One region of the Inquilinus sp. Marseille-Q2685 genome, then DNA from elsewhere that is predicted to be linked to it. Evidence: riboswitches for the same ligand, from Rfam matches in the RefSeq annotation. Region 1 holds a riboswitch; each other region holds the start of a gene.
What was found. A riboswitch is a leader RNA that binds a small molecule or an ion and turns the genes downstream of it on or off. The one in region 1 is predicted to bind thiamine pyrophosphate.
Positions count from the first base shown of each region.

Region 2: it holds a riboswitch for thiamine pyrophosphate, as region 1 does, so the genes downstream of both, thiB (thiamine ABC transporter substrate binding subunit) here and thiE (thiamine phosphate synthase) in region 1, are expected to answer to the same signal.
Region 3: it holds a riboswitch for thiamine pyrophosphate, as region 1 does, so the genes downstream of both, thiC (phosphomethylpyrimidine synthase ThiC) here and thiE (thiamine phosphate synthase) in region 1, are expected to answer to the same signal.

Region 1 covers NZ_CAKAKL010000006.1:275,816-281,929, reverse strand. Annotated here, with positions in the region: gene mmsB (multiple monosaccharide ABC transporter permease) at 1-927, shown strand, start outside; gene thiD (bifunctional hydroxymethylpyrimidine kinase/phosphomethylpyrimidine kinase) at 992-1,792, opposite strand; gene thiE (thiamine phosphate synthase) at 1,789-2,460, opposite strand; TPP riboswitch at 2,519-2,614, opposite strand; gene LG391_RS25240 (VWA-like domain-containing protein) at 2,669-4,531, opposite strand; gene LG391_RS25235 (ATP-binding protein) at 4,536-5,597, opposite strand; gene rtcA (RNA 3'-terminal phosphate cyclase) at 5,594-6,114, opposite strand, start outside.
Region 2 covers NZ_CAKAKL010000001.1:484,636-490,749, reverse strand. Annotated here, with positions in the region: gene thiQ (thiamine ABC transporter ATP-binding protein) at 1-512, opposite strand, end outside; gene thiP (thiamine/thiamine pyrophosphate ABC transporter permease) at 493-2,115, opposite strand; gene thiB (thiamine ABC transporter substrate binding subunit) at 2,175-3,176, opposite strand; TPP riboswitch at 3,228-3,332, opposite strand; gene LG391_RS02265 (hypothetical protein) at 3,455-3,601, shown strand; gene LG391_RS02260 (peroxiredoxin) at 3,634-4,302, shown strand; gene lepB (signal peptidase I) at 4,320-4,796, opposite strand; gene LG391_RS02250 (acetamidase/formamidase family protein) at 5,108-6,046, opposite strand; gene LG391_RS02245 (carbohydrate ABC transporter permease) at 6,099-6,114, opposite strand, start outside.
Region 3 covers NZ_CAKAKL010000001.1:1,601,436-1,607,549, reverse strand. Annotated here, with positions in the region: gene LG391_RS07650 (CHAP domain-containing protein) at 1-224, opposite strand, end outside; gene LG391_RS07645 (hypothetical protein) at 366-938, opposite strand; TPP riboswitch at 1,021-1,136, shown strand; gene thiC (phosphomethylpyrimidine synthase ThiC) at 1,205-3,010, shown strand; gene LG391_RS07635 (phytanoyl-CoA dioxygenase family protein) at 3,173-4,069, shown strand; gene LG391_RS07630 (hypothetical protein) at 4,095-5,396, shown strand; gene LG391_RS07625 (MarR family winged helix-turn-helix transcriptional regulator) at 5,400-5,870, opposite strand; gene LG391_RS07620 (GNAT family N-acetyltransferase) at 5,937-6,114, opposite strand, start outside.

The DNA.
Region 1 (6,114 bases):
GTGTGGCAGGGCGTCGACCCCTGGCTCTCGGCCATCGCCTGCCTGGCGCTGGGCGCCGCGATCGGCTCGGTCCAGGGCTATTTCATCGCCTATCGCAAGATCCCGTCCTTCATCGTCACCCTGGCGGGCATGCTGGCCTTCCGCGGCCTCTGCATCATGGTGCTGGCCGGCGAGCGTGCCGGGCCGGTGCCCGCCGACTTCCAGAAGATGTCCTCGGGCTTCATCGCCGAGCTGTTCGGCTCGATGCCGGAGCTGTTCTCGGGCAACGGCAAGGTCTGGATCACGACGCTGCTGATCAGCCTGGCCGTGCCGCTGATCCTGGTCTGGTTCAACGTCAAGAAGCGGCGCAACGAGATCCAGCACGGGGTGGAGCAGGAGCCGCTGCTGTTCTTCGTGATCAAGAACGTGGCGACTCTGGTGGCGCTGGCCGGGCTCGGCTACCTGCTGGCCACCTATAACGGCCTGCCCAACATCCTGATCCTGATGGGCGTGCTGGTCGTGCTCTACGCCTTCGTCACCACCCGCACCACGCTCGGCCGCCGCATCTACGCGGTCGGCGGCAACGAGAAGGCGGCCAAGCTGTCCGGCATCAACACCGAGAAGCTGGTGTTCCTGACCTTCGTCAACATGGGGGTACTGGCGGCGCTGGCCGGGCTGATCACCACGGCGCGCCTGACCTCGGCGACGCCGCAGGCCGGCAACCAGTACGAGCTCGACGCCATCGCCGCCTGCTTCATCGGCGGCGCCTCGGCCTCGGGCGGCGTCGGCAAGATTACCGGCGTGGGGATCGGCGCCTTCATCATGGGCGTGATGAACAACGGCATGTCGATCCTCGGCCTCGGCATCGACCTGCAGATGGTGATCAAGGGCCTGGTTCTGCTCGCCGCCGTCGCCTTCGACGTCTACAACAAGAACAAGGTCGGCTGAGCACAACGCTGCTCCAGTCCGAAGGCGGGCGTCCGGTGTCCGGCGCCCGCCTTTTCTGTTCCAGTCACCCCCACCAGCGGTGGAAATGGTGCAGGGGCCCGTGGCCGCCGCCGACCGACAGGCGGTCGGCCGCGGCCAGCGCTCCGGTCAGGTAGTCCTTCGCCTCGCGCACCGCCGTCTCCAGGTTCGGCCGCTGCGGCAGCAGGGCCGCGATGGCCGAGGACAGGGTGCAGCCGGTGCCGTGGGTGTTGCGGGTGGCGATCCGCGGCGCCGCGAGCGTCAGCGACCCGGCTGCACTCAGCAGCAGATCCGGGCTCTCCGCCTCCTCCAGATGGCCGCCCTTCAGCAGCACGGCCCGGGGCCCCAGCGCCAGCAGCGCCGCGGCGATTTCCGGCATCTCGTCCCGGCTCTCGGCCGGCGCGCGGCCCAGCAGGTCGGCGGCCTCCGGCAGGTTCGGGGTGATGACGGTCGCGAGCGGCAGCAGCTCCTCGCGCAGCGCCGCCACGGCATCCGTGTCCAGCAGCCGGTCGCCGCTCTTCGCCACCATCACCGGGTCGACCACCACCTGGGTCAGCCCGTGCCGGCGCAGCGCCTCGGCCACGGCGCGCACGATCTCGCCGGTCGCCAGCATGCCGATCTTGACCGCGTCGATCCGGACATCGGCCAGCAGGCAGTCGATCTGCTTCGCGACGAAGGCCGGCGGCACCAGCTCCACCGCCTGCACCCCGCGGGTGTTCTGGGCGACCAGGGCGGTGATCACGGCACAGCCATAGGCGCCGAGGGCCGAGAAGGCCTTCAGGTCCGCCTGGATGCCGGCGCCGCCCGAGGGATCGGTGCCCGCGATGGTCAGCACGTTGGGGATCATCGCGGCCTCCGCCCTTCGGCCACCGCCGCGGCGATCGCCCGGGCCGCCGCCTCGGGGGCGGGCGCGGCGCAGATGGCCGAGACCACGGCGACGCCGTCGGCCCCGGCCGCGATCACGTCCGCGGTCCGGGCCGCGTCGATGCCGCCGATGCCGACGGCCGGCAGCGGCACCAGCCGGCGCAGCGCCCGGAAGCCGTCGACCCCGATCGGCGGCCGCGCGCCCACCTTGGTGGTGGTCGCGAAGACCGGGCCGATGCCGGCGTAGTCGGCGACGGCCGGATCCACCGCCCGCGCCTCGGCCGCGTCATGCACGGTGACGCCGACGATGCGGCCGGGGCCTAGGAGGCGCCGCGCCGTCGCCGCCGGCATGTCGCGGTCGCCGAGATGGACGCCGTCCGCGCCCACCGCCAGGGCCACGTCGACCCGGTCGTTGATCACCAGGGGCACGCCATGCGGCGCCAGCACCGCCTGCAGCGCCCCGGCCGCGGCGATCAGCGCCCGGGTGGTGGCGTCGGGGTCGCGCATCTGCACGATGGTGACACCGCCCCGCGCCGCCGCCGCGGCCACTTCGGCCACGCCGCGCGGCCCGCTCAGCCGCGTGTCGGTGACGAGATAGACCGACAGGTCGAAGCACCGCCTCGGTTCCGTTGCCTCTGCAGCCGCAGCCATTCCGCTCCTCCTCCGGCGAAGGGCGGTCGGCGATCGATCCTCAGGGATCGGGGCCCGGGCGGGCATCGCGTGACGGCTCCCTTCGCTGGCATGACCCAGATCAGGTTCGACGGGTATGATCTCAGCCCGTTTCCGGGCACCCCGTGTCACTTCCGCGCCCAGGCTCGCAGGCCGGGGCGGCCGGTGTCAAGCGCACCGGCCGGGCGGTTCACTCCGGCCGCTCGAAGTGGAATTGCGGCGCCGCGGTGCGGAAGGGCAGGCGGGCGCCCTCCGGCATCAGGAAGGCGTGCTCCCGCCGGATCGACAGCACGTCGCAGGCGCCGTCGGTGATGACCAGGATCGGCGCGTCGCGCGGGGAGCCGGCGTCGCCCTCCCGCCGGGCGATGGCCGGCTGCAGCACCGTGCCGCCGCGGCCGCGGACCTCCACCCGCTGCAGCAGCGTCTCCGGCGGCAGGAAGCCCATGTCGTGGACCCCGGCGTCGCATTGCACGACGCGCACCAGCGGCACCTCGCGGCTGATGGCGTAGCTGGCGATGGCCCCCAGCGCCCGGGCCAGCAGCCGCGGCGGCATCGAGCCCGAGGTGTCCAGCACAGCGCCGAAGGTGCGGGCGGCCAGCCGTTCCTCCGGGCGCAGCCAGACCGGCCGCGGGATGTCGGGCGTGGCCGCCTGCCGCCGGCTGGCCCGGGCGAAGCTGCGCCGGCTGTCCAGCGGCGGGAAGAAGGTGTCCAGCCAGTGGCCCAGCCGGACGTCCCAGGGGATCGGCGGGTGCTGGATCGCGCGGATCTCTTCGACCAGCTCGCCGGGCAGATCGCCGCGTCCGGTGCCGGCCAGGTGCAGGTCCAGTCCCTCGGCCAGCGCGCGGCGATAGAAGGCGTCGAGGTCGGTGCCCGGCCCGGTCCACCAGGCCGGCGGGCGGTTCCCCAGCATGTCGACCTTGCCCTTGCCACGCAGGGTGCGGGCCTTGTTCAGCCGCCGGATCAGCCGCAAGTCGCGGGTGATCCGGTCGTAGATCGCCTCGGCTGATTCGCGTTCGAAGCCCAGTTCCGGGTCCAGCAGCAGGGTGTCGAAAGGCACCTCGCCGACGCCCATCTCGACCAGCCAGCCATTGATCACGTAGTCGCAGGCGACGTTCCACAGGAAAGGATCGCGGCCCTGGCGGCGCGGCTCGTGCCGCAGCCCGACATGCAGCAGCTCATGCGCCATGACGAATTTCAGCCCCTCATAGGTCCAGGGCAGCTTCGGGTTCAGGTAGATCCGCCGCAGCTCGGTGTCGACGGCGGCGACGGCGATGTCCAGCTGCCGGCACAGCGCCTCGTCCTCGACGATTTCGAAGGTCGCCGCCAGCGCGGCCAGCAGCGGATAGCCGGCGATGAACCAGGCGCGGGCGCGCTCGGCCGGCGAATTCGGGTTGCGCTTCGGCCCGGCCAGGCCGCGCGCGGCGGTGCCGGCCGCCTCGATCGCGTCGGCGACGCTGCGGCGGATGGCGGTGGCCAGCCCCTCCTCCCGGTTCCGCCGCAACGCCGGCGTCAGCGGCGGGGCGTCGGCGGCGATGATCCAGCCGGGCTCTCCCGCGCCGGCGATGCCCAGCCGCGGCTGCGCCGCCAGCGCGGCCGGATTCTCGGCCAGCCAGCGCGCCAGCTCCGCCACGTCGCGGCCCGGCGGCTGCGCCGGCCAGGGCAGGCTCTCGGGGCGGCGGCCGATGCCCAGCGGGCGCAGGAACTCGGCCGCGACCAGCCCGCAGGCGGTTCGCCAAGCCTCGTCCGGGCGGGCCGGATCGACATGGTTCAGGTGCTCGTGCAGCAGCGCCTGGGCCAGGACATGGGCCCATTCGGCCGGATCGGCCCGGCGCCAGACATTGGCCTCGATCGTCAGCAGCGGCTTGCCGCTGGGGCGGTGGCGCGACAGGGCCAGCCGGACGAAGCCGTCGGGCGGGAAGGGGCGGGACGGGCGCGCCGGCCGCCACTCCGACCCGTCGACCAGCCAGGCGAACAGCGGATGGTCGCCCAGCAGGGCGCAGCCGGCGGCGATGGCGCGCAGGTTCTCCTTCGGCGGCTCCCGCGTCCTGGCCATGGCGTCAGCCCGCCCGCTGCGCCGCCAGCCGCGGCAGGGCGCGCGCCAGCTCGATCGTGTACCAGGCCGGCAGGGCGGCGCCGCTCTCGGTCTCGGTCACCACCAGCTGCGCCAGCTCGGTCGAGATCCGCGCCAGGGTCACGATCAGCTCCTTCGCGCGGTTGGCCAGCTGCCGCGCCTCACGGCCGGCGGCGGCCTCGTCTTCCGGCAGCTCCTTGATCAGCCGGTCGCGCAGCTGCTGCACCAGGAAGTACAGGATGTCCCGCTCCTCCGGCTTCTCCGGCCAGCCGCGGTCGCCCTTCAGGATCGCCGACAGATCGTGTGCCCGCTCGCGCAGCTTGGCGAAGGCGGTGAACTGCTGGGCATGCGCCGGGGTCAGCAGGCCGCTGGCCAGCACCTTGATCTCCTCCAGCGTGATGCCCGGACCATAGGCGTGCAGGGCGCGGGACAGCATGTCCCAGGCCCGCGGGGTCGAGAACGGCTCCTCATGCTTCGGCGGCTTGGACCAGAGATGGTCCGACCGCTGCTCGACATAGGACACGACCAGCTCGTGCACCCCGGCGCCGCCGGCCCAGTCCAGCCAGTCGCGGGCCGAAGCGCGCAGCTGGACATGGACCAGGCGGTTGACCAGGGCGGAGGACAGCGGCCGGGTGATGGCCGCATCCTCCGCCCGGTTGCCGGCGCCGATCACGATCGTGCCCTCGGGCAGGCGGTACTCGCCCACGCGCCGGTCCAGAATCAGCGAGTAGAAGGCCTTCTGCACCTCCTGCGAGCAGGCGTTCAGCTCGTCCAGGAACAGGCAGTAGGGTTCGTCCCGCGCGATGATGGTCGGCGGGCAGAAGCGCGACTTGCCGTCGACGATCTGCGGCACGCCGATGATGTCCTCCGGCGCCAGCTGCGAGCCGAGCAACGACACGCAGGGCAGGCCGACGGACTCGGCGAAGGCCTGGACCAGCGCCGATTTGCCGATGCCCGGCGGCCCCCAGATGAAGACCGGCAGAACGCCGGCCACGTTCAGCAGGAACGGGGCCAGCGTCCGCGGCGTCAAGGTCTGCGCGGCGTTCATGCCGTCTCCTTGCTCTGTCGTCCCGCCACCTTGACCAGCACGCTGCGGCCGGTGTGGCGGGTCACCGCGATCCGGGGACCGAGGAAGGCCTCGATCACCGCGATGTTGGTCAGGGTGTGCGGCGTCGGCGCGACCGTGACGAAGCGGCCGCCCGCGCCCAGCGCCATGGGCAGCAGCAGCTGGTCCGCCAGATGCGGGCCGACCGGGGCGCGGCTGGCGAGGAACAGCCGCACCGCCTTGGCCGTCGCGGCCGCGATATCCTCCGCCGGCAGGCCGGGCTGGCCATGGCCGGTGAAGACCTCGGTCGCGTGCTCATGCGCCACCGTCACGGTCAGGCAGTTGCCCGGCCCGTCCGCGGCGACCGCGCGGCCGGGAACGACCGTGTCGTCCCGCCAGCGCAGGGCCTTGGCGAAGGCCGCCGTCTCCCGCGCCGCGATGTGCAGCGGCAGGTGGGTGACCACCGCCTCCACCTGCCGCGACAGCAGGGCGCCGCGCCGCTCCAGCACCAGCGGCGCCG
Region 2 (6,114 bases), on a different contig from region 1:
ATCTCGCGCCGCTGCGCCGGGCCCAGCGCGGCGAAGGGCTCGTCCAGCAACAGGATCGGGCGGTCGCGCACCAGGCTGCGGGCCAGGGCGACGCGCTGGCGTTCGCCGCCGGACAGCTCGGCCGGCCGGCGCGCCTCCAGCCCTTGCAGGTCGACATGGGCCAGCGCTTCCGTCACCTGCGCCGTCTCGGCCGGGCTCAGCCGGCCCGGATGCAAGCCCAGCGCCACGTTCTTCGCCGCCGTGAGATGCGGGAACAGGTTGTGGTCCTGGAACAGGGTGGTGACCGGCCGCGCCGCCGGCGGCAGGCCCAGCGCGTCGCGGCCGAGCAGCCGCAACGAACCGGACAGCGGCGCCTCGAAGCCGGCGATCAGGTTCAGCAGCGTGCTCTTGCCGGCGCCGCTGGGCCCGAACAGCACGACGAAGGCGCCGGCCTCGACCGTCAGATCGAAGCGCATCTCCATCGCCTCGTAGCGATAGGTCAGGCCCTCGATCTCAATCGCGCGTGTGGCCACCGAAGATCCTTTCGATCAGGCCGAACAGGGCCAGCCCCATCAGCACCAGCAGCAGCACGACGGTCGACGCCTCCTGCAGGCGGTAGGCGCCGAGCAGCTGCGCCACCAGCACCGGCAGCGTCTCGTTGCCGTTGCCGCCGAACAGCGCGGCGGCGCCGAGATCGCCGAAGGCCAGGCCGGCCGCGATCGCCAGGGCGAAGCCGGCGGGCCGGCGCAGCAGCGGCCATTCGACCAGCCGAAGGCGGGCCCAGCCGGACAGGCCCAGGCTGTCGGCCAGCCGCCCGTGGCGATGCTGCGCCAGCTCGGCGGCGCCGACCAGCAGGCGCAGCACGAAGGGCAGGGCCATCAGCGCGTTGACCATGGCGACGATCGGCAGCGCCCAGCGCTGCAGGTCGGCGGTGCCGAGCAGCATGACGAACAGGCCGGCGCCGAGCGCCAGCGGCGGCACCACCAGCACCACGGTGCCGCTCAGCTCGAACAGCCGCGCCAGCCGCCGACGCCGGCGGCCGATGCGCAGCACGGCGATGCTGTGCGCCAGCGCCCAGCCCAGCACCAGGGCGAGCGTGGCGGCGCCGAGGGCGACGGCCAGGCTGCGCCCGGCGGCGTGCCACAAAGAGGGGCTGGACAGGATCGGCTTGCCGATGCCGCCCAGGCCTTCGACCAGGATCGCGACCAGCGGCAGCAGCACGAAGCCGGCGGCCAGGACCAGCACCGTCGCATCGATCGCACGGGCCGCCGCGGTCCGGCCGTCGCCGCGCAGCACCGGCCGGCCGACGCCGCCCTCGTCGGCGACCCGGCCGGTCAGCCGCATCGCCGCCAGCACCAGGAGCGCGCAGAGGGCGACCTGCAGCAGCGACAGGGCGACGGCGCGGCCGGGGTCGAAGTCGAAGCGCAGCGCCTGGTAGATCGCGATCTCGATGGTGGCCGAGGCCGGGCCGCCGCCGAGCGTCAGCACCACGGCGAAGCTGGTGAAGCACAGCAGGAAGATCAGGGCGGTCAGGCCGGGCAGCTGGCGCCGCAGCATCGGCCATTCGACCAGGCGGAACAGGTCGGCGCCGCGCAGCCCCAGCATCGACGCCAGGCGCCAGCTCTCGGCCGGGATCGTGCCCCAGGCCGAGAGCAGCACGCGCACGGCGAAGGGCATGTTGAAGAAGACGTGGGCCAGCAGGATGCCGGTCAGGCCGTAGATGTTCGGCCGGATGGTCAGCCCCAGCGCCGCGAACAGGTCGGCGAGCAGGCCGGAGCGGCCGAACACCGTCAGGATGCCGAAGGCGCCGGCCACCGCCGGCACGATCATCGGCAGGCCGAACAGGCGCAGCAGCAGGGTGCGGCCGGGAAAGCGGCGGCGCGACAGGGCGCGGGCGACCGGGATGGCGATGGCGACGCTGATCAGCGCCGACAGCCCGGCCTGCAGCGCCGTGAAGCGCAGCACCGACCAGAGATAGGGATCGGCCCAGACGGACAGCAGGTCGAACTCGGTGGCGGCGCGGATCAGGCCGGTCGCCGCGGTGGCGATCAGCGCCAGGATGGCGAGGAGCGCGAGGAGGCCGGGGAGCGATGCGATCCGATTCGCCGCAGGTTGGGTCCGCCACGGCGAACCCAACAGGCCGGCGCCGTCGCGGGATGTTGGGTTCGCGTGCCGCGAATCCAACCTACGCTGGCTCAACGGCTGGTCGCCTGCAGCCATTCGGCGATCCAGGCGGCGCGGTTGGCCGCGACCTCCTCCGGCGGATACAGCAGCGCCTTGGCCGGGGCCGGCAGCGCCTTGTAGGCGTCGGGCAGCCCGGCCTTCGGCGTCACCGCCGGGTACATCCACTGCGTCGTCGGCAGCAGGTCCTGGAAGGCCGGGCTCAGCATGAAGGCGAGGAATTTGTCGGCCAGTTCGGGATGCTTCGAGGAGGCGAGCTTGGCCGCGACCTCGACCTGCAGGTAGTTGCCCTCGCTGAACACCGCGGCGCCGACATTGCCGTCGTTCTCGGCGATCACGTGATAGGGCGGCGAGGTCAGGTAGCTGAAGGTCATCGGCACCTCGCCCTTGCGGAACAGGCCGTAGCTCTCGCTCCAGCCCGGGGTGACGGTGAGGATGCGCGGCTTCAGCTTCGCCCAGGCCTCCGGCGCCTTGTCGCCATAGACCTGCTTGACCCAGAGCAGCAGGCCGAGGCCCGGCGTGCTGGTGCGCGGATCCTGGATGGTCAGCTCAAGGTCGCTGCTCTCGACCAGGTCGTGCAGGCTCTTCGGCGGGTTCGGCACCTTCGTCTTGTCGTAGACGAAGGCGAAATAGCTCCAGTCGAAGGGCACGAAGACCGGGTCGGTCCAGGCGACCGGCAGCGACAAACCGTCCAGCGTCATGCCGTGCGGCGCGAACAGCCCGGTCGCCGCCGCCTCGGCGGTCAGGTTGGTGTCGAAGCCCAGCACGACATCGGCCTGGGTCGACTTGCCCTCCAGCTTCAGCCGCGACAGCAGGGCGACGCCGTCCTCGACCGAGGTGAACTCGACCGTGCAGCCGCATTCGGCCTCGAAGGCCTTCTTCACCTGCGGCCCCGGCCCCCATTCGGCGGTGAAGGATTCATAGGTGTAAACCTTGAGCACCGGGGTCTCGGCCGCGGCCGGCCCGGCGACGGCGGAGGTCAGGGCCGTCAGCAGGACGGCGGCAATCAGGCGCATCTTGTTCCTCCGCGGGGCGCAGCCGGGCGGAAAGGGAACCTGCCGATGCCTGAGGCGCCGTCTCGTTCTCCCTTCGCCGGCATGACCCGGATCAGGTTCGTCGGGTTGGCGCTGACACGCCTCTCAGCCCCCGTTCGGGCACCCCGGCAAGACGCGCGCATCATCGGGTCGAGCGACCGCCCTGTCAACGCGGGCCCGTTTGGTTGGAGCGACCATTTGGAGGTCTTGCGGCAAGGCATCCGATGGCACATGTCTCCTGCATGGCCGGGGAGGAGCCCATGAACGAGTGCGGACTTGTGGCCCTGCTCAGGACGATGAAGCCGTTGAACAAGGACTTCCCGGAGATCGACGATCCCGCGCCGGAGCCGGAGATCGTTTTTGTCGAAGATGATGCTCCTGATGACACCGATCTCACGGCGCGGTAAAATTCCGCAATTAACGCTAATTGGAGGTAAAAATGGCCGGTCCGCTCGCGATTGGTGAGGACGCGCCCGATTTCGAAGTCGAGACCACCGAGGGGCGGATCCGCTTCCACGACTGGCTCGGCTCGTCCTGGGGCGTGCTCTTCTCGCATCCCAAGGACTTCACCCCGGTGTGCACCACCGAGCTCGGCGCCGTGGCCAAGCTGAAGCCCGAATTCGACAAGCGCAACGTCAAGGTGATCGGCCTCAGCGCCGACCCGGTCGACCGGCATGAGAGCTGGGCCCAGGACATCAAGGAGACGCAAGGTGTCGCCCCGAACTTCCCGGTGATCGGCGATTCCGAGCTCGTCGTCTCCAAGCTCTACGGCATGCTGCCGGCCGATGCCGGCACCACCTCGGAAGGCCGCACCGCGGTCAACAACCAGACCGTGCGCAACGTCTACGTCATCGGGCCGGACAAGAAGATCAAGCTGGTGATCTCCTACCCGATGACCACCGGGCGCAACTTCGACGAGATCCTGCGGGTGATCGACTCGCTGCAGCTGACCGCCAAGCACAAGGTGGCGACGCCGGCCGACTGGAAGAACGGCGAGGACGTCATCATCGTCACCTCGGTCTCGGACGAGGAGGCGAAACAGAAGTTCCCGGCCGGCTTCAAGACCCTCAAGCCCTATCTCCGCACCGTTGCTCAGCCGCGCGACTGATGATCGCGTTCCCGGGCTCAGCCGAGCCCGGGAACCGTCTCCGGCGGCACCAGCCAGCTGGGATCGGGCCGCAGCCGGAACACGACGCGGCCGACGATGTGATCGAGCGGGATATCCCCCAACTGCGCAGAGCGGCTGTCGTCGGCATAGTCGCGATTGTCTCCCAAGACATATATGGCTCCTGCTGCAACTGCCGTCTCCGGAATCTCGTCGAAACGGCCGGGTGTAGGGGATTCCGCGACTTCATAAGATAGGCCCTCCGGGAGCGTCTCGGAGTATACGCTCAAAGTTTCCCATCGCTCGGGAACTTGCCTTCTGATCGTCCCTTGAGGAGCCCGGGCAACTCTGATGCCGTTCAGGGTCAGCTGTCCCGAATTCACGGCGATCTTGTCTCCCGGCAGGCCAATCACGCGAAACATCGCCTTGCCATCGCCATCCGGTCGCCTGAAGACGACGACCTCGCCCCGCTTCGGCAACTGTCCGGCCGTCCGCAGGTCGGCAAGGACGGCATCGTCGACTTCCAGTTCCGGATCATCGCTCCGCTGGCGACACGCAAGATGTCGATCGGAATTCCGGCCTGAGAGAAGCGCGCGATGATGGCTGCGCTATCAAGTTTGGCTTGAGGCGGGGCCGATTGGCTGGAGCGTGCGGATAGCGACAGGCCCGCGGAGCCAAGGAGAAGCAGTGCCGCACGGCGTCCGACCATGGCCTCCGGTCCCAATAGCGATCTCAATCACAGATGATGGCGGAGAGCTGATTTGATGTCATCTCGCCTCCCGGGCTCAGCTGAGCTCGGGCCTTTCCGTCATCGGCCCAGCAGCTCCTTCGCCATCATCATGTGCACGCCCTTGCAGCCGTTCACCGTCTGGGTGATCCGCAGGTCGCCGGCTAGGCTGCACAGGGTGTAGGCGTCCTCGCGCGACAGGCCGGCGGTCTCGCCGAGCAGCCGGATCATGTCGCGCAGCGCCATCTCGGCGCAGCGGTCGAGGTCGGGGTCCATCCCCATGGTGATGTGGTGGGTCGGCGTCTCGGCGCGGGGATAGGTGAAGCCGAGATCGTCGCGGACGATCAGCTGGAAGGTGCCCTGCAGCGCCGTCTCGATCGCGGTGACGCAGACCTCGCCGTCGCCCTGGGCGCCGTGGCCGTCGCCGCAGGAGAACAGGGCGCCGTCGGTGAACACTGGCAGGTAGAGGGTGGTGCCGGCCACCAGCTCCTTGTTGTCGATGTTGCCGGCATGGGCGCGCGGCTGGATCGAGCTGATCCGGCCCCAGCCCTTCGGCGGTGCCACGCCCATGACGCCGAAGAAGGGCCGGAGCGGCAGGTCCAGCCCCCAGGGCAGGCGCGCGGTGCCGCGCCCGGCGTCGAGCGGGATGTTGAGGAGGCGCGAATCCTCGAAGTCATAGGGCAGGGTGCCGGCCAGCGGCCGGATTACGTTGTAGCCCCAGTCCTGGCGCAGCGAGACGTCGAGGATCCGCACCTCCAGCACCCGGCCAGGCTTGGCGCCGCGGACCGCGACCGGGCCGGTCAGGATGTGGCCCGGCGTCGAACGGTCGCAGCGCTGGTGGATCTCGTGGAGCTCGGGCGGGATATGGAAATCGCCATTGGGCAGCACCTCCGGCCCTCCGGTCACGGTGTCGATCACGACCGTGTCGCCGCTGTCGACCGTCAGCACCGGCTCTCGCGTCGCGTCGAAATAGCCCCAGGCACAGGTCTCGGCCGACGCGGGCACATGGTGTCGCGACATGATCGGGTCCCCTCCGGTGGAGCCGACACGCTCGTCTCTTTCGGTTGCCGGTTCAACCCTTCACGGCG
Region 3 (6,114 bases), on a different contig from region 1:
CTGCCCTTGCCGTAGACGCCGTCGGCCTGGTCCCACCAGGTCCAGGCGTCGCCCCGGATCTGGATGCCGGAGACGGCGCGGGCATAGGGCACGCATTCCTCCGGCGCGTTGGCGGTGACGTAGCGGGCGACTCCGCTGCCGGTCGGGTTGCGCACGATCTCGCGCCCCCCGCCACAGGCGGTCAGGGCCAGCGCGATCGACAGCACCCAGGCATGTCGCAGCATCTGCCTCCTCGCCCAATAAATCAGGAAATCACCCCAATTTGTTGGAATGTAGGTATTTTTAGGATTCTGGTCAAGATCGAGACGAGACGGCTTTCCCTGTCTTTGCCGTCGATGCCGGGCCGTTGCGGCCAGCTCGGAGCGTCAGAGCTTGTAGACGTCAAACGGGAGGGCCTGGAACGAGGCTTGAAGAGAGCACAGCGTATCTTCATGTCCTCGGAAGAGAGCGACGGGTTTGATGGTCCGGCCTTCCTTGAAGATCGAGACCGAACGCGTGTAGGCCATGCCGCCATGCTCGAGCCAGACGTACCAGACCTTTCGCGGAGGCAGGCTCGGGTGGGACCGGGTCTCTACGGAAAAGCCGCGGATGAAGCGGCGCCAAGCCAGCGGCTTTCCGGGTTCGACGGAATCGGTGAGCTGCCATTTGGCGTCCCGCGGCGCGATGATGTCCGGCAGCTCCGCACGCAGGCGATCTGCTGGCTCCCCGGGTTCGAGCGCCGCCGCGATGCTGCGCCAGATCGGCTCGGGCATGGCCTCCAGCGAGTCGAACCGCCGGACCTTGGCCCCGTCGTCCTGCGGCGGGCAGCCCACCTCCGGGCTTTGGTAGGAGGGGCCGGCCCGGGCCGGCGACACGGCCAGTACGGCAAGGATCGCGACTGCAAGGCCACCCCGCAAAGACATCCCCACCTGAACCCCAGCTTTGTCCGGGCCGATCATGGCATGAGGGCCGGACGTGGCCAATGGACCGCCCCGGCACACGGCCCGGCTTGACATCCCCTCCCCGGGCGCGCTCTGATCGGGGCGTTCCGAGGGGAGCTCCGGTAGGGAGCTGAGACACCACACCATTCGCGACGTGGGAACCCTTCGAACCTGATCCGGGTCGTGCCGGCGTAGGGAATGGAACCACATGCGCGCTCAGCCGCTCTCTTTCCAGCTTTCCGTCCTTGGCACGCCCTCAATCCGTCCGATCGAGGAGGCCGTGGATGCCCAAGGACGCCATCCCCACAACCGTCACCACCGGCCCGCTGCCGGCGTCGCGCAAGGTCCATGTTCCCGGTGAGCGCCACCCCGACCTGCGCGTCGCCATGCGCGAGATCGTGCTGTCGCCCGAATCCGGCGAGCCGCCGCTGCGCGTCTACGACGCCTCCGGCCCCTACACCGACCCGGCGGCGCTGATCGACATCGGCACCGGCCTGCCCGCGCTGCGGGCTGGCTGGATCGCCGCCCGCGGCGATGTCGAGGCCTATGACGGCCGCACCGTGCGGCCGGAGGATGACGGCCGCCGCCCCGGCGAGGCGGCGAACCTGTTCGAGTTCCCGCGCGGCGACCGGCGCCCCCTGCGGGCCCGCGGCGGCACCGCGGTGACGCAGATGGCCTATGCCCGCGCCGGCATCGTGACGCCGGAGATGGAGTATGTCGCGATCCGCGAGAATCTCGGCCGCGAGCGGGCTAGGGAGCAGGCGGCCCGCGACGGTGAGAGCTTCGGCGCCGCGATCCCGGACTATGTCACGCCGGAATTCGTGCGCGACGAGGTGGCACGGGGCCGGGCGATCATCCCGTCCAACATCAACCATCCGGAATCCGAGCCGATGGCGATCGGCCGCAACTTCCTGGTGAAGATCAACGCCAATATCGGCAACTCGGCCGTCACCTCCTCGATCGCGGAGGAGGTGGAGAAGATGGTGTGGGCGATCCGCTGGGGCGCCGACACGGTGATGGACCTGTCGACCGGCCGCAACATTCACACAACCCGCGAATGGATCCTGCGCAATTCCCCCGTGCCGATCGGCACGGTGCCGATCTACCAGGCGCTGGAGAAGGTCGGCGGCGTGGCCGAGGACCTGACCTGGGAGATCTTCCGCGACACGCTGATCGAGCAGGCGGAGCAGGGGGTGGACTACTTCACCATCCATGCCGGCGTGCGGCTGCCCTATATCCCGCTGACGGCGAAGCGGGTGACCGGCATCGTCAGCCGCGGCGGCTCGATCATGGCGAAGTGGTGCCTGGCGCATCACCGCGAGAGCTTCCTCTACACCCATTTCCGCGAGATCTGCGCGATCATGCGGGCCTATGACGTGGCCTTCTCGCTGGGCGACGGGCTCCGCCCCGGCTCGATCGCCGACGCCAACGACGCCGCCCAGTTCGCCGAGCTGGAGACGCTGGGCGAGCTGACCAAGGTGGCGTGGGAGCACGACGTCCAGGTCATGATCGAAGGCCCCGGCCACGTGCCGATGCACAAGATCAAGGCGAACATGGACAAGCAGCTGGCAGCCTGCGGCGAGGCGCCGTTCTACACGCTCGGGCCCCTCACCACCGACATCGCGCCGGGCTACGACCACATCACCTCGGGCATCGGCGCCGCGATGATCGGCTGGTTCGGCACCGCCATGCTCTGCTACGTCACGCCGAAGGAGCATCTCGGCCTGCCGGACCGCGACGACGTGAAGACCGGCGTCGTCACCTACAAGATCGCGGCCCATGCCGCCGACCTGGCCAAGGGCCATCCGGCGGCGCAGCTGCGCGACGACGCCCTGTCCCGCGCCCGGTTCGAGTTCCGCTGGCGCGACCAGTTCCACCTGTCGCTCGACCCGGACACGGCGCTCGCCTACCACGACGAGACGCTGCCGGCGGAAGGTGCAAAGACGGCGCATTTCTGCTCGATGTGCGGGCCGAAATTCTGCTCGATGAAGATCACACAGGAGATCCGTGCCTCGGCCGAGGCGGGGATGGAGGAGATGGCGGCGCGGTTCCGCGATGGCGGCGGGGAGATCTACCGCGCCGCCGAGTGACCGCTGCCGGCGGTCCGCACCGAGATGAAAATCATTCTTGGTGCGCGCCGAGACCGCCGGTATAGGACTCGCAGCGGAATTTGACCGCTGGCGGCCCGGGGCGGGCGTTCCGTCCCGGGCCGCCGTCGACGGCGTGACGGCGCTCGGCGCGGGGAGATTTTGATGGCAGCCCTTTCCGAACACGCGGCCAAGGCCGGCCGGATGACCCGGTTCCTGGTGCAGCGCCGGTTCCAGCGCGTCGCGTGGCGGGACTGGGTGGCCGATCGGATCGCCGGCCGGATCGGGCGCGGTCCGGTCGCCGGGTCGGCGGAGGGCCAGGGGGCCGCCGCGGCCCTGACCGGCGACGGCTTCGCCATGACGCCCTGGCTGATGACGCCGGATCGGGTCGAGGAGATGCGCCGTCACTTCGCCGGGCACCCGTCCTTCAACCCCTACAAGCCCGAGCACGGCACCTTCCAGGCGCCGGACCAGGCGCCGCCGGGCACCCATGTCGCGCATTTCCGGCCGGAGGTGGTGGTGAACGCGCCGCATGCGCTGGCCATCGCCAACGACCCGGCGGTGCTGGAGGCGGTGCAGGCGGCCCTCGGCTGCAAGCCGACGATCAGCTACATGGCCGCCTGGTGGTCGATCGCCGGCGACGGGCAGGCCCAGCACGCCGAGCTGTTCCACCGCGACTACGACGACTGGCGCTTCATCAAGCTGTTCGTCTATCTCACCGATGTCGACGCCGGGGCCGGGCCGCACATCTATGTCCGCGGTTCGCACCGCGAGGACCGGCTGATGCCGATCCGGCGCTACTCCGACGCCGAGGTCGAGGGCGCCTTCGGGCGCGAGCGCTTCGTCCAGTTCGAAGGGCCCGCCGGCACCAGCTTCCTGGAGAACACCTTCGGCTTCCATCGCGGCCTGCCGGCGCGGCAGACGCCGCGGCTGATCTTCCAGGTGGTCTACTGCCAGGGCCCGATCCTGTACGGCCCGCCGCGCCCGATCGTGGATGCCGGCCGGGTGCCGCCGGGCCTGACGCTCGATCCCTACGTCAACCGCGTCTATCTCCGGGCCTGACCCGGATGGTGATCTCGGGGCCGTCATGAGCCGCTCCCCGGCCATGGCGTTGGCGACGACTCTCGCCCGGGTCCGGGCGGCCGGCGGCAGGGCGGCGCTGTTCCTGTTCGCCTTCGCGCTCGGCAAGGGCTCCGCCTTCTTCGGGCCGCTGCTGCTGTCCCAGGTCATGAGCATCCAGGACTACGGCACGGCCGAGCTGGGGCTCAGCATCGGCGTGATCGGGGCGCAGATCCTCAGCCTCGGCATTCCGGGCGCGATCCCGCAGCTGGTGCTGATCCGCAAGGACGACCGCGTCCTCGACCTGCTGTTCTTCGTCGTCGCCTCGATCGGCCTGATCGGCCTCGGCGCCGCCGCGATCGCCTGGGCCGCCTCGGGCCCGCTTCTGCCCGCCTTCGCCGGCGTCGCCATGGCCGGCGCCGGGGCCCAGGTCGCCGCCAGCGTCTACTACCGCGCCATGGGGCGCCGCTTCGGCATCCTGGTGGCGGACAATCTGGCGCTCTACGTCTTCCTGATCGTCGGCGCGCTGGCCTTCGCGGCCCTGCGGCAGGTGCCGCTATGGGCGGTGATCCTCGGCTGCGGCGCCGTCTCGCTGGGGCTCACCCTGTTCGCCCTGGCCGGCCTGGTGCGCACCATCCGGCCCCGCTTCTTCGCCGCCCATGCCGACGCGCGGCGGATGGGCTTCTTCATGATGGTGAACTCGCTGGTCTATTTCGCCATCGTCAACAGCTCGCGGGTGCTGGTCGGGTTCTTCCTGACGGTCGAGGCGGTGTCGGTCTACGCGGTCTGCTTCCGCATCTCGGCGGCGATCTTCCTTGTCCACCAGCTGATCGTGACCGCGTTCTTCAAGGCGCTGTACGAGGCCTCGGCCGAATGGTTCGACCGGTTCTACCTGGCCCTGCTGGCGCTGACCATGGCGGGGGCCGCGATGATCCTCGCCGGCTTCGAGCTGTTCGGCGCCGAGCTGCTTCCGGGCTGGCGGGCCCATCTGCCCGAGATGTCGCGGCTGCTGCCCATCGTCTGCATGCAGACGATCTGGTGGGTGTCGTTGGCCCATGTCGAGCTGCGGGTCAACCGCGCGCTGATCTCGAAACAGGCGACGATGTGGCTGCTGGGCTGCGCCGGGCTGATGGTCGCAGCCCTGGCGCTGCTGAAGGCGCTGGCGCTTCTGACCCTGTCGACGGCGGCCCTGGTCTTCGCCGGCACCCTGCTCCTGGCGCTGCACATCCAGCTGAAGCTGCTCGAGCGCAACGGCGTGGCGCTGCCGCGGATGCGGATCGCGCTGTTCGCGCCGCTGGTGTTCCTGGTTCCGGCTTGGTTCCTCGCGTAGCGCTCAGGGCTCGCGCTTGGCGCCGCTGGCCCACAGCCGGCGCAGCTGCTCGACGAAGCCCTGGCTTTCCTGCAGCGCGCCGAAGAACTGGGCGTCGGCCTCGCGCACCCGCGGCATGGCGGCGTTCAGCACCTCGGCCCCCTTGGCGGTGACCCTGAGCTGCCGGGCCCGGCTGTCGGTCGGGTGCGGCGCCCGGGCGATGAAGCCGCCGGCCTCCAGCGACCGCACCACCTGGCTGGTCATCATCGCGTCGGTCTTGCAGAAGGCGGCGAGCCGGGCCTGGGTGACGTCGTTCTCCTTGCGGCTCAGCCAGGCGAGGCCGGCCAGCAGCACGAACTGGACGTGGGTGAGGCCGAGCGGCTCCAGGGTCGACCGCTGCAGCCGCTGCCACTGATTGGCGACCTGCCACAGCAGGAAGCCGGGGCTGTTCTCGGGGCGCAGGGTGCGCGAGAGGGTGTCCCAGTCCAATGCCACGTGCCGCGTTCCGCCATAATTTTGCCTGAACCTAGGCGCGCAGAAGAACGGCATCAAGCCGCATGGTCACGGCCCCGGATGGAACTCGGTGTCGACCAGCCCGAACAGCAAGTGATCCCGCCAATCTCCGTCGATCTTGAGATAGGCGCGGGCATAGCCCTCGCGGGTGAATCCGAGGCGCAGCAGCAGCTTCTGGCTGGCCTCGTTGTGCGGCAGGCAGGCCGCTTCGATTCGGTGCAGGCCG